DNA from 4 places in the Paenibacillus sp. FSL F4-0100 genome. Region 1 is predicted to be linked to each of the others. Evidence: riboswitches for the same ligand, from Rfam matches in the RefSeq annotation. Region 1 holds a riboswitch; each other region holds the start of a gene.

What was found. Region 1 has a riboswitch for cyclic di-AMP ahead of MHH48_RS32740 (APC family permease). Riboswitches for the same ligand answer to the same signal wherever they lie in the genome.
Region 2: another riboswitch for cyclic di-AMP. It lies ahead of MHH48_RS02405 (hypothetical protein); the one in region 1 lies ahead of MHH48_RS32740 (APC family permease).
Region 3: another riboswitch for cyclic di-AMP. It lies ahead of MHH48_RS29855 (TrkH family potassium uptake protein); the one in region 1 lies ahead of MHH48_RS32740 (APC family permease).
Region 4: another riboswitch for cyclic di-AMP. It lies ahead of MHH48_RS00495 (C40 family peptidase); the one in region 1 lies ahead of MHH48_RS32740 (APC family permease).

Annotation. Positions count from the first base shown of each region.
Region 1 is NZ_CP150303.1:7,202,694-7,204,896, reverse strand. Features, by position in the region: gene MHH48_RS32740 (APC family permease) at 1-1,183, opposite strand, end outside; cyclic di-AMP (ydaO/yuaA leader) riboswitch at 1,346-1,541, opposite strand; gene MHH48_RS32735 (molybdopterin oxidoreductase family protein) at 2,024-2,203, shown strand, end outside.
Region 2 is NZ_CP150303.1:541,532-543,734, reverse strand. Features, by position in the region: cyclic di-AMP (ydaO/yuaA leader) riboswitch at 44-211, opposite strand; cyclic di-AMP (ydaO/yuaA leader) riboswitch at 754-929, shown strand; gene MHH48_RS02405 (hypothetical protein) at 1,063-1,527, shown strand; gene MHH48_RS02400 (proline dehydrogenase family protein) at 1,586-2,203, opposite strand, start outside.
Region 3 is NZ_CP150303.1:6,565,562-6,567,764, forward strand. Features, by position in the region: gene MHH48_RS29855 (TrkH family potassium uptake protein) at 1-797, opposite strand, end outside; cyclic di-AMP (ydaO/yuaA leader) riboswitch at 862-1,006, opposite strand; gene MHH48_RS29860 (CPBP family intramembrane glutamic endopeptidase) at 1,298-2,203, shown strand, end outside.
Region 4 is NZ_CP150303.1:102,608-104,810, reverse strand. Features, by position in the region: gene MHH48_RS00500 (hypothetical protein) at 1-729, shown strand, start outside; cyclic di-AMP (ydaO/yuaA leader) riboswitch at 1,078-1,218, shown strand; gene MHH48_RS00495 (C40 family peptidase) at 1,223-1,696, shown strand; gene MHH48_RS00490 (C40 family peptidase) at 2,134-2,203, shown strand, end outside.

The DNA.
Region 1 (2,203 bases):
ACTTCACCATCATCCCTGTTTGGGAGAGGGTAAAAGGGATAAACACGCCGACGGCATACAGAGGAATCAGATGCTCGGTTTTGCCTTCGAAAGCCAGCAGCAACAGAATGGAGAAGAACCCAAGTATGATAATCCCGTTTGAATATCCCAGACGGTCCCCCCGGACGGTGAACATTCGGGGAATAAATTTATCCTTCGCCAGATTAACGGCAAGCAGCGGGAAGGCGGAATATCCCGTGTTGGCGGCCAGGATCAGAATGAGAGCTGTTGTTCCTTGGATAAAGTAATAAAAAACGTTTCGTCCAAAGGTATGCTCGGCAATCTGGGAAACGACAGTGACTTGCTCGCTGGGGCTAACCCCATAGTAATAGGCCAGGAATACGATGCCCGAAAATAACATTGCCAGCAAGGATCCCATCGCGACCAAGGTTTTGGCCGCATTATTCGGAGCGGGATCCTTGAAATTCGGGATGGCGTTAGAAATGGCTTCAACGCCGGTCAGGGCAGAGCTGCCCGAGGCAAATGCCCGCAGGAGCAGGAACAAGCTGAGACCGGCGACAGGCGTGCCGATCGGCGTGTGAAGCTCTGGTGATGCATGGCCTGTAGCTATGTTGAATATTCCGACGCCAATCAGGATAAACAGCGCCAGTACAAACAAGTAAACCGGATAAGCCAGTATGGTGGCCGACTCCGTAACCCCTCTTAAATTGAGTACGGTCAAACATAGAACGAACACGATGGAGATGGGCAGATTGTAGGCATGCAGTTCCGGAAAAGCCGACGTGATCGCGTCCGTCCCCGCCGATACGCTGACCGCAACCGTCAGGATGTAGTCGACCAGCAGGGAGCCGCCAGCGACCAATCCTGGATACATGCCTAAATTCCGTTTGGAAACCACGTAGGCTCCGCCGCCATGCAGATATGAGAAAATAATTTGTCTATATGATAGGATAAGTGCCAGCAATAAGACCAGGACCCCGACGGCAATCGGTATGGAATACCAATAGGCAGCCGCGCCAACGGTCATCAAGACGATCAGAATTTGTTCAGGTCCATAGGCCACGGACGACAAGGCGTCGGATGAAAGGATGGCCAGCGCTTTGGTTTTGTTCAGCTTTTGCTCGCCCAATTCCGTTGATTTAAGGGGTCTTCCGATGAGGAATCGTTTGATAGAAGATAACATGTTTTTCACCGCCGATTAAGAATAGGTACATGATGGGAACTGCTTGAAGTGAGTTCAATCGGTGTGCCTCATGTGCTGGACATATGGGCTATCTCCATTCCAATATTGATTTTTGGCAAACAAAAAACACAGGTTAGAACCCTGTGTTTGATCACAAGTTCACAACCCTCTCCATCAACGCTGACGAGGTTAGCTGTCGGATTCGGGCGGTGAGAGTCGCCCTACCTGATAATAGTCGCGGCGTAAGTACGCGCTGCATCAGGATTCACCCCATAGTATGGTTGACAGATCCTATAGGTATCCATCCATACGTGTGGTTCCCCCGCTTTCCAAATTGGAAATTAAGCGAATGTCATGTGAATATGAAGAATGATTTCGAAGCTGAATAGTATATTACGCCTGCTCAAATCTTTTGTAAAACACCCTCCAACGAAAAATTAAGCAGAATTATTTATAAAAAATGACAGATAAGCGCTTACATAAATGTGTGGCTTTGACAGGCTTTGTTTTTTGCATGTTTGCTACAGAAAGCATGATTTTCTATGATGCGTAAGGGCAAGTAGCTCAGATGTGATGCGATAGACGCTGGATACAAACAAATTCGCCATGCCGGTCTCGGGGGAGGAGACATGGGCATGGCGAATTTTTTGGGAGTGGTCCATGATTTGGCAAGGAAGAGAAAGGGTCTGGGTTCCTCTTCGTTGCTCTTGATAGGAATATACCCGGAAGGAAGTAGAGTGAAACACCCGCTCAGAAAAAAATGTAAGACTTTACTGGAGCCCTGATTTTCTTTTAAGATAAGGGGATATGATTCAGCGTGTACAAGGGGGAATGGACGAAATGACTCAAGCGATGATTCATCAGGAGAATGGTGTGTTTCCGGCGGTATGTCCGTTGGATTGTCCCGATACTTGCGGTTTGCTGCTGCATAAAGAGAATGGAAAAATCGTGAAGGTTACCGGCAATCCGGATCATCCGATGACGCAGGGAGCCATCTGTAATAAAGTCCGCAATATGGCA
Region 2 (2,203 bases), 1.0 Mb from region 1:
TAGGACACGGTGAAATACACCGTGGCCCAAGTCCACGACAATCGTTGCCTCTCTCGATACGCTTACGAGGTTAGCTGACGGATTCGGGCGTGAGAGTCGCCCTACCCATAGACCGTTATCTTGTCCATGGGATTCACCCCTGAGAGATAGATTCATCTCCCGACTGGTTCCCCCGTTCCTTTTCCATTCAAGGACTCAGCGAAAATTGAAAACGAGTAGCATGTTATTCTATTAGCCATTGACTAAACATCCAGGTCCGGCAAAACAACACAGCATCAGGTTCGAGCGGTGAGAGTCGCATCATCCTGCAATTTCAGCGAAGGCCCATGGCGCCTTCGCCCGAGATTCGATCCATAAAAGAGCCCAACTGAGCTCTCACACTGTCTGTAGGCCTTCATGGAACGGCTGCCCGTTTGCCTGTCGCTGATGTCCGTCAATTCATAGTTCGTATCATACGTCTGGCCCTGCAGGAAGTAAATGTGAGCAAAAACACATGTGGCGTTATGTCGAACAGGAACTGACCAGTATCGCTTCATTATCTCCCGAATACTACTCTATACTATGTATTTCTCTTGTTTTCTTGTATTTATCGCAATCTATCGAGATACCGAGATTTTGCCATGATAATCGATGACACGACTGAATGTACACGTTTTCTTATACGGTTTTCATCGATTTTCGGAATGTATCCGTCCCATATGATCATTTACTTTTAGTTTCCTCCGGCGTATGATTCATCCATCTATTCGAAACATTCGTTATACGCTGAGCTCTCGACTGATGGGGAGACGGGGGAACCAAAATCGCCAATGGAGCTTCTATTGGTGAATGGGGTGAATCCGAAGTGCCTAGATGGTCAGGCACTGCGGTAGGGTGCTCTCAAGCCCGAATCCGTCAGCTAACCTCGTAGGCGCGTTTTGAGAGAGAACACCACCCGAGCCTTAAGCGGAAGCGGCCACTGGAACAGGGCCTCTAACGATAAATAGGCCTGGAGAGCGGGGGATCTCTGCTCACCAGGCCTATTTGCCGCGCATATAACATTCCTATAAAGGAGCGTAGATCATGACGAAATTCATCGAGGCTGCACTGACATCCGTTATCGAAACCGAAGTTCCCGCATTAAGTGTAGAGCCCATCCGCCATATGGAGATATTTCGTTTCGACCAGGGCTCGGCTGAACGCTTTATCCCCTGGAGCAAACGAGATTGGAACTGCGGTTTGTTCAAAATCAGCTGCAAAGACGCGGCCGGTTATGCCGAATATGCGCTGCCAAGCAACAGGGAATTCACGGATCTAGTCCGCTGGGCAGCCGTCTTTACGAGGCTGAAAGGCATGTCCGTGACCGAGGCCGTTCGCTATGCCCAGAAGCAGCACCAGTGGGGATCCGCCCGGATGCAGCTCGCCGTATCGGCGCTCGCCGATCTGGAGACCAATCGGCAACAGCACATCACCCGTAAGCGGTTAGGCAGCTTGCCGCTGGAGCGTTCCTTCCTGATGGACTGCTCGGAGGCGTATTATTTCTTCTAGGACAGTAGCTAGAGAGCTACCGTCCTCGCTTCACTTTCAATTGATTGTTTTCCCCCGCTCACTTGAACATATTTTTGAGCACCATCATCAGGTTGGCCGGCTTCTCCGCCAGCCGCCGCGTAAAATACGGGTACCACATCGTTCCGTAGGGCATATAACACCGAATGCGGTAGCCGTCCTGTGCAAGCGCTGCCTGATCGTTCATCCGCAGCCCGTACAGCATCTGAAACTCAAATTCCTGTTTGTCTATGTGACTCTGCTCGGCAAACACCTTCACCCAGTCGATGATGTTGTCATCATGCGAAGCAATCGCAACGTAGGCACCCTGATCAAAATGCATTTTGATCAATTTCTTATAGTTGTCAATGACCTCCCGCTTCTGCTGAAAAGCGATCGTTCCCGGCTCTTTGTACGCCCCCTTCACGAGCCGCAGATTAACACCGGCATTGATTAAATTCTTGACGTCCTCCTCGGTACGGAACAAGTAGGCCTGCATCACGGTCCCCACATTGGTCAGCCCCTCCTTATGGAGCCGCAGCGTCATGTCTATCGTCGCCTGGGTATACGGCGAATCCTCCATATCCAGACGAACGAAGTTGCGGTGCTCTTTCGCCTTTTTCGCCACCAGCTTGATATTCTCGTAAGCCTTCTCGGGGTCCAGTGCCATGCCCATCTG
Region 3 (2,203 bases), 640 kb from region 1:
AATTTTCCGCCCCAATTCAGAGAGCCGAGCGTCCTCGGATTGGTGAATTCAAATATAAGAATGACGATAAATCCAACCAGCAGCAAGGTAGCCGTCATGGTGAGCACCACTTTGGAATGCAAGGAAAGTCTCCGCTGTTTTCGGAAATCAATCAGATCGGATAATACGATAAAACCAATGCCACCTGAGACAATCAAAAACATCACGACTATGTTGACTACAGGATCGTAAACATACCCGGTCAAACTCCGAAAATCACCAAACAAATCAAAACCGGCGTTGTTAAACATCGTGACTGCATGAAAAACGCCATAATAAATCGCCTGGCCGATCGGCATATCAAACGCCCAGCGGATCGATAGAATGATGGCACCACAGGCCTCGATGATGAGGGAGTACAACAACACTCTGCGAATCAGCCTTACGATTCCTTCCATCGAGGACTGATTCATCGCTTCTTGCAGAATGAGACGATCCTTGAGCGATATGCGTCTTTTCAGAGCCAAGGCAAATAAAGTAGCCATCGTCATGAATCCGAGCCCGCCGATCTGAATCAGCAGCATAATCACGACTTCTCCGAAGGAACTGAATGTCGTTCCTGTATCCACCACAACCAGACCCGTTACACATGTTGCCGATGTCGAAGTGAACAAAGCATCGATAAATTCAAGCGGTTCACCTGTACTTGTGGAAATCGGCAGCATTAACAGCGCCGTCCCGATGAAGATAATAGCCGCAAAACCAAGCACGAGAATCTGCGGCGGAGACAACCTGAGCCAGTTAAATTTAGAGTTCAATCGGTCACCTTCTTAAAAAAAATCAAGAAAAAAGACACTGGAAAACGCAGTGCCCTTTACGGTCTGGTTCCTGTGCTGCAGCCTACGAGGTTAGCTGACGGATTCGGGCATTTCCACAGGTCGCCCTATTCATTATTCTAGGAATAATGAAATTCACCCCAATTACATGGTTCCCCCATTTTCAGTACGAAATTCGGCTGGAATATTCGGTTCCTTGAAGCATGATGTGATTATAACGCAATCTGGTACGTAACCCAATGCCGTTTTTCACCCAAAAAATCTTTAAAAGAGCGCGAATTGGGCATATTCAAGAATACAAGCATGGGGTTCTCTAACGTTTTCGAAACCTTTCATTCATTTTCATCGATTTGTTTCATTATTCCGGATATTGGGATAAGCTGCTTATGACTTTCATAACTATGTTATATTGACTCTATGCGTACTTAATCAGGCATATCGAATACCAGTGGGAGTATCAACTTTCCTAGAGGAGGAATTTCATGAATCGTGCAAGAGAGCCCTTGAAGCTGAAGCCCAATTTAAAACAGCTCATCGTGCCTGCCGCAGTCGGCCTGATTCTGTTCCTATTATTTCAGGTGTTTCCGTCGACGAATCCGGATTCTACCGAGATGGCATCTCCGAATATCATATCCAAGGAGCAGGCTCGGCAAGCGGCTTCAAGCTTTGCTCAGGAGCATTTGCAGTTTACGGCTGCAAAAACGGATGACACATTGGTTACATATCAATCCAAATCGGAACTTTACGGATATCTGGCGAAGGAAAAGAAACTTTCGGAATACAACAAAACCTATGAAGCCAAATATCCCTATGACGTATACCGCGTTCGCTTCAGCGAGCCGGGAGGCGATGCCCTCAATGTGGACGTGCACATGCAAAATTCTGGCATCGTCGGATTCTCGTACGATTACGCCCGCTCCAGCTATGACCGGATTGAGCTGAACAAGGGCGATGTACAAAGGCAGATGCTGCTTGTCGTCGAGGACGGCATGTCATTAGCCGAGAAGCAAGCGCTCGCGGAGCCTTGGCTCCAGCGAGCGGGCTATGACCTGTCGCGCCTTGAGCTGGTTACACGGGAAGGGGAACCCCGGCTCCGATATGTGGACCCGGAATCCAAAATTGGCGATTCCCGATTGGAGCACCGTTTCACCTTCGAACATGGGAAATTACGCTCCTATGAGCCATCCTTCTCAGTCCCGTCCGCCCATTCCGCCTATGTCAACAAGCAGACTCAGGATGCAACGCTGCTGACACTCGCAGGGTATGGCCTGTTCACCCTCATCCTTGGCATTCTTGCCATTGTGTACAGCGTAAAGACCAGAGCCTATACGTCGTTTAAGCGCGGCCTGTTCCTAGCGGTGCTGCTGTTTATCATTCAGATGCTAAAT
Region 4 (2,203 bases), 600 kb from region 1:
TACCGACTCGTAAAATCGGCAGTCGTTCCCCTTCTTATGCGATATCCGGATTCTGCCCCTAACGAGCTCAGCCGTCTTTTATTCTTCTACGAGGGCGAGATGAGCCTATCCCTGAGCAGCACGGTCCACACCTACGCATGGCTTCTGGCCGGTTTGCTCTTGATCAGGATGATCTTCACCCCGCTCATTCGGGCCGGCATCTTCTACAACCTTCACCAGGAAGCTAAGGGCGAGCGCGGTTTATTCTTCTTCATTGGGATGCGGAAACTGTGGAAACCCGTAACGCTATTCTATCTGATAGAGCTCATTCTCACCTTTGCGCCCGGTTACTGGATTCTGCCCAAAATCCTTCCGATTCTGCTGAATGGGATTCAAGAGCCTGTTCTGCTGCTTCATGCACTGCCCTATGCAGCTGGGTGGTTCTTGTACGCCTATCTGATCCGCCTGTTATTGCTCTATATGCAATTCGGGCGCACTGGGGGGTTCGGTATGATCAGCTCTATTCTGGCACTCTTCCGCCGCTTGGGCACGGCAGTGCTGTTGTCCATCACCATCGGCGGATCAGCCTGTGTCATTCTGTTGCTCCTGAGCTCGGCTTCGCTCTTCTGGGCCGGGTTGATCGGCTTAATTATTCAGCAGGCCTCTTATTTCCTGAATGGACTATTCCAAATTTGGGTAATTTCCACCCAATATCATTTGTGGAGAGATTCCTCCTCACAGCATTCCTAATCGTTACAATTCGTTACCCTGAAATGGTGAATCATGCTCGCGAATAAGCTGTAATCCGAAGTGACACGTTTTTATCTCGAGCTTGATTTTACAAAGAATAAGCATTCATTTATCCTCTATATTACAAATTTCTGAGCGCCAAATTACAAAAAAACCTGTTTCCCCAAGATGGGGACAGGTTTTTTGTTTAAAAATGATCTTTCCTCGTTTGCCAAATTGTTAATACTCTGCTAAAATAACGAATATGTTAGTAACAACTTTGTCATCTTTACTGTAACTTTTTTGTTGGAACGATGTAAATTCGTTAACTATGTTGGAACGTCAGACGTCAATGAATGGGTTCATCAACATTTTAAGGAGCCGAATTCCCATAACGATATGGGAAGCGGGGGATCCGTTTTGGGTGAATTGATCTCGCAAGAGAGGGATCATAGGGGACCTTTCAACCGAACCCTTAAGCTAACCTCGCAGGCAATGGAAGGAGCTTTTTGTTTTGAAAAAGAAGTTAACGGCTGTTTCTCTCGGCCTCGCACTCGCACTCACATTAGGGACCGGAAGCGCTTTCGCCGATTCCAAATTAAATACAGCAATCAAACCAGCCATTGGTGTCTCTTATAAAACGGGTGGAACCACAACGAATGGTTTTGACTGCTCCGGATTCACCAGCTATGTTTACAAGAAGCTTGGCCTTAGCCTGCCGCGAACGTCTGCAGCTCAATACAAAGTAGGAACGGCAGTATCCAAGAGCAACCTGAAAGCTGGCGATCTCGTGTTCTTCAACACATCCGGTAGAGGTATCTCTCATGTGGGTATTTATGTTGGGAGCGGCAAATTTGCTCATTCCTCATCTTCGCGTGGTGTCATGATCAGTCCGCTAAGCCAGAGCTATTACGCCAACCGATATGTAGGCGCTAAGAGAATTATGAGTCAGAATACGTACAAATCTGTAGCTGTGAACTACAATTAATGTTGGAACTTTATTGATTTACTCTTATAAGAAGCCCTGGGTTTATGAGATTGTGCCGATCTCATCCAGCGGCTTTTTTCTTTTGTTGATTGTGTGTATACCTTTATAACGTTTAAGACAACGAAAAAGTTTCCACTTTTCAAAAAAAAATGAATGCAGATATTGAAATGACTTCGTTTGGTTATTCCATCCTCAATATCCTCTTATTCTTTATATACCCTTCTCTCTCTTCATTAAACACCGTTTTGGAAAAATATTGATTTTATCTGACGCTTCGACAGCTAATGCGATTGAAAAATAGCAAAATCCATCAAGAAATAATTGCCAATCCCGCTTACTGTCTGATAGAATGGACGCAGTAACAACTTTGTCATTAATGTAAGTGCTTTAATACATAGATTGCTATGCCTCGCGGCAGCGAAAAGGAGCTTTCCATGCTGAAGAAAACATTATCAACAGCAGCCCTTAGTATCACACTGCTATTCACTTTGGGCGTTGGCAACGTGT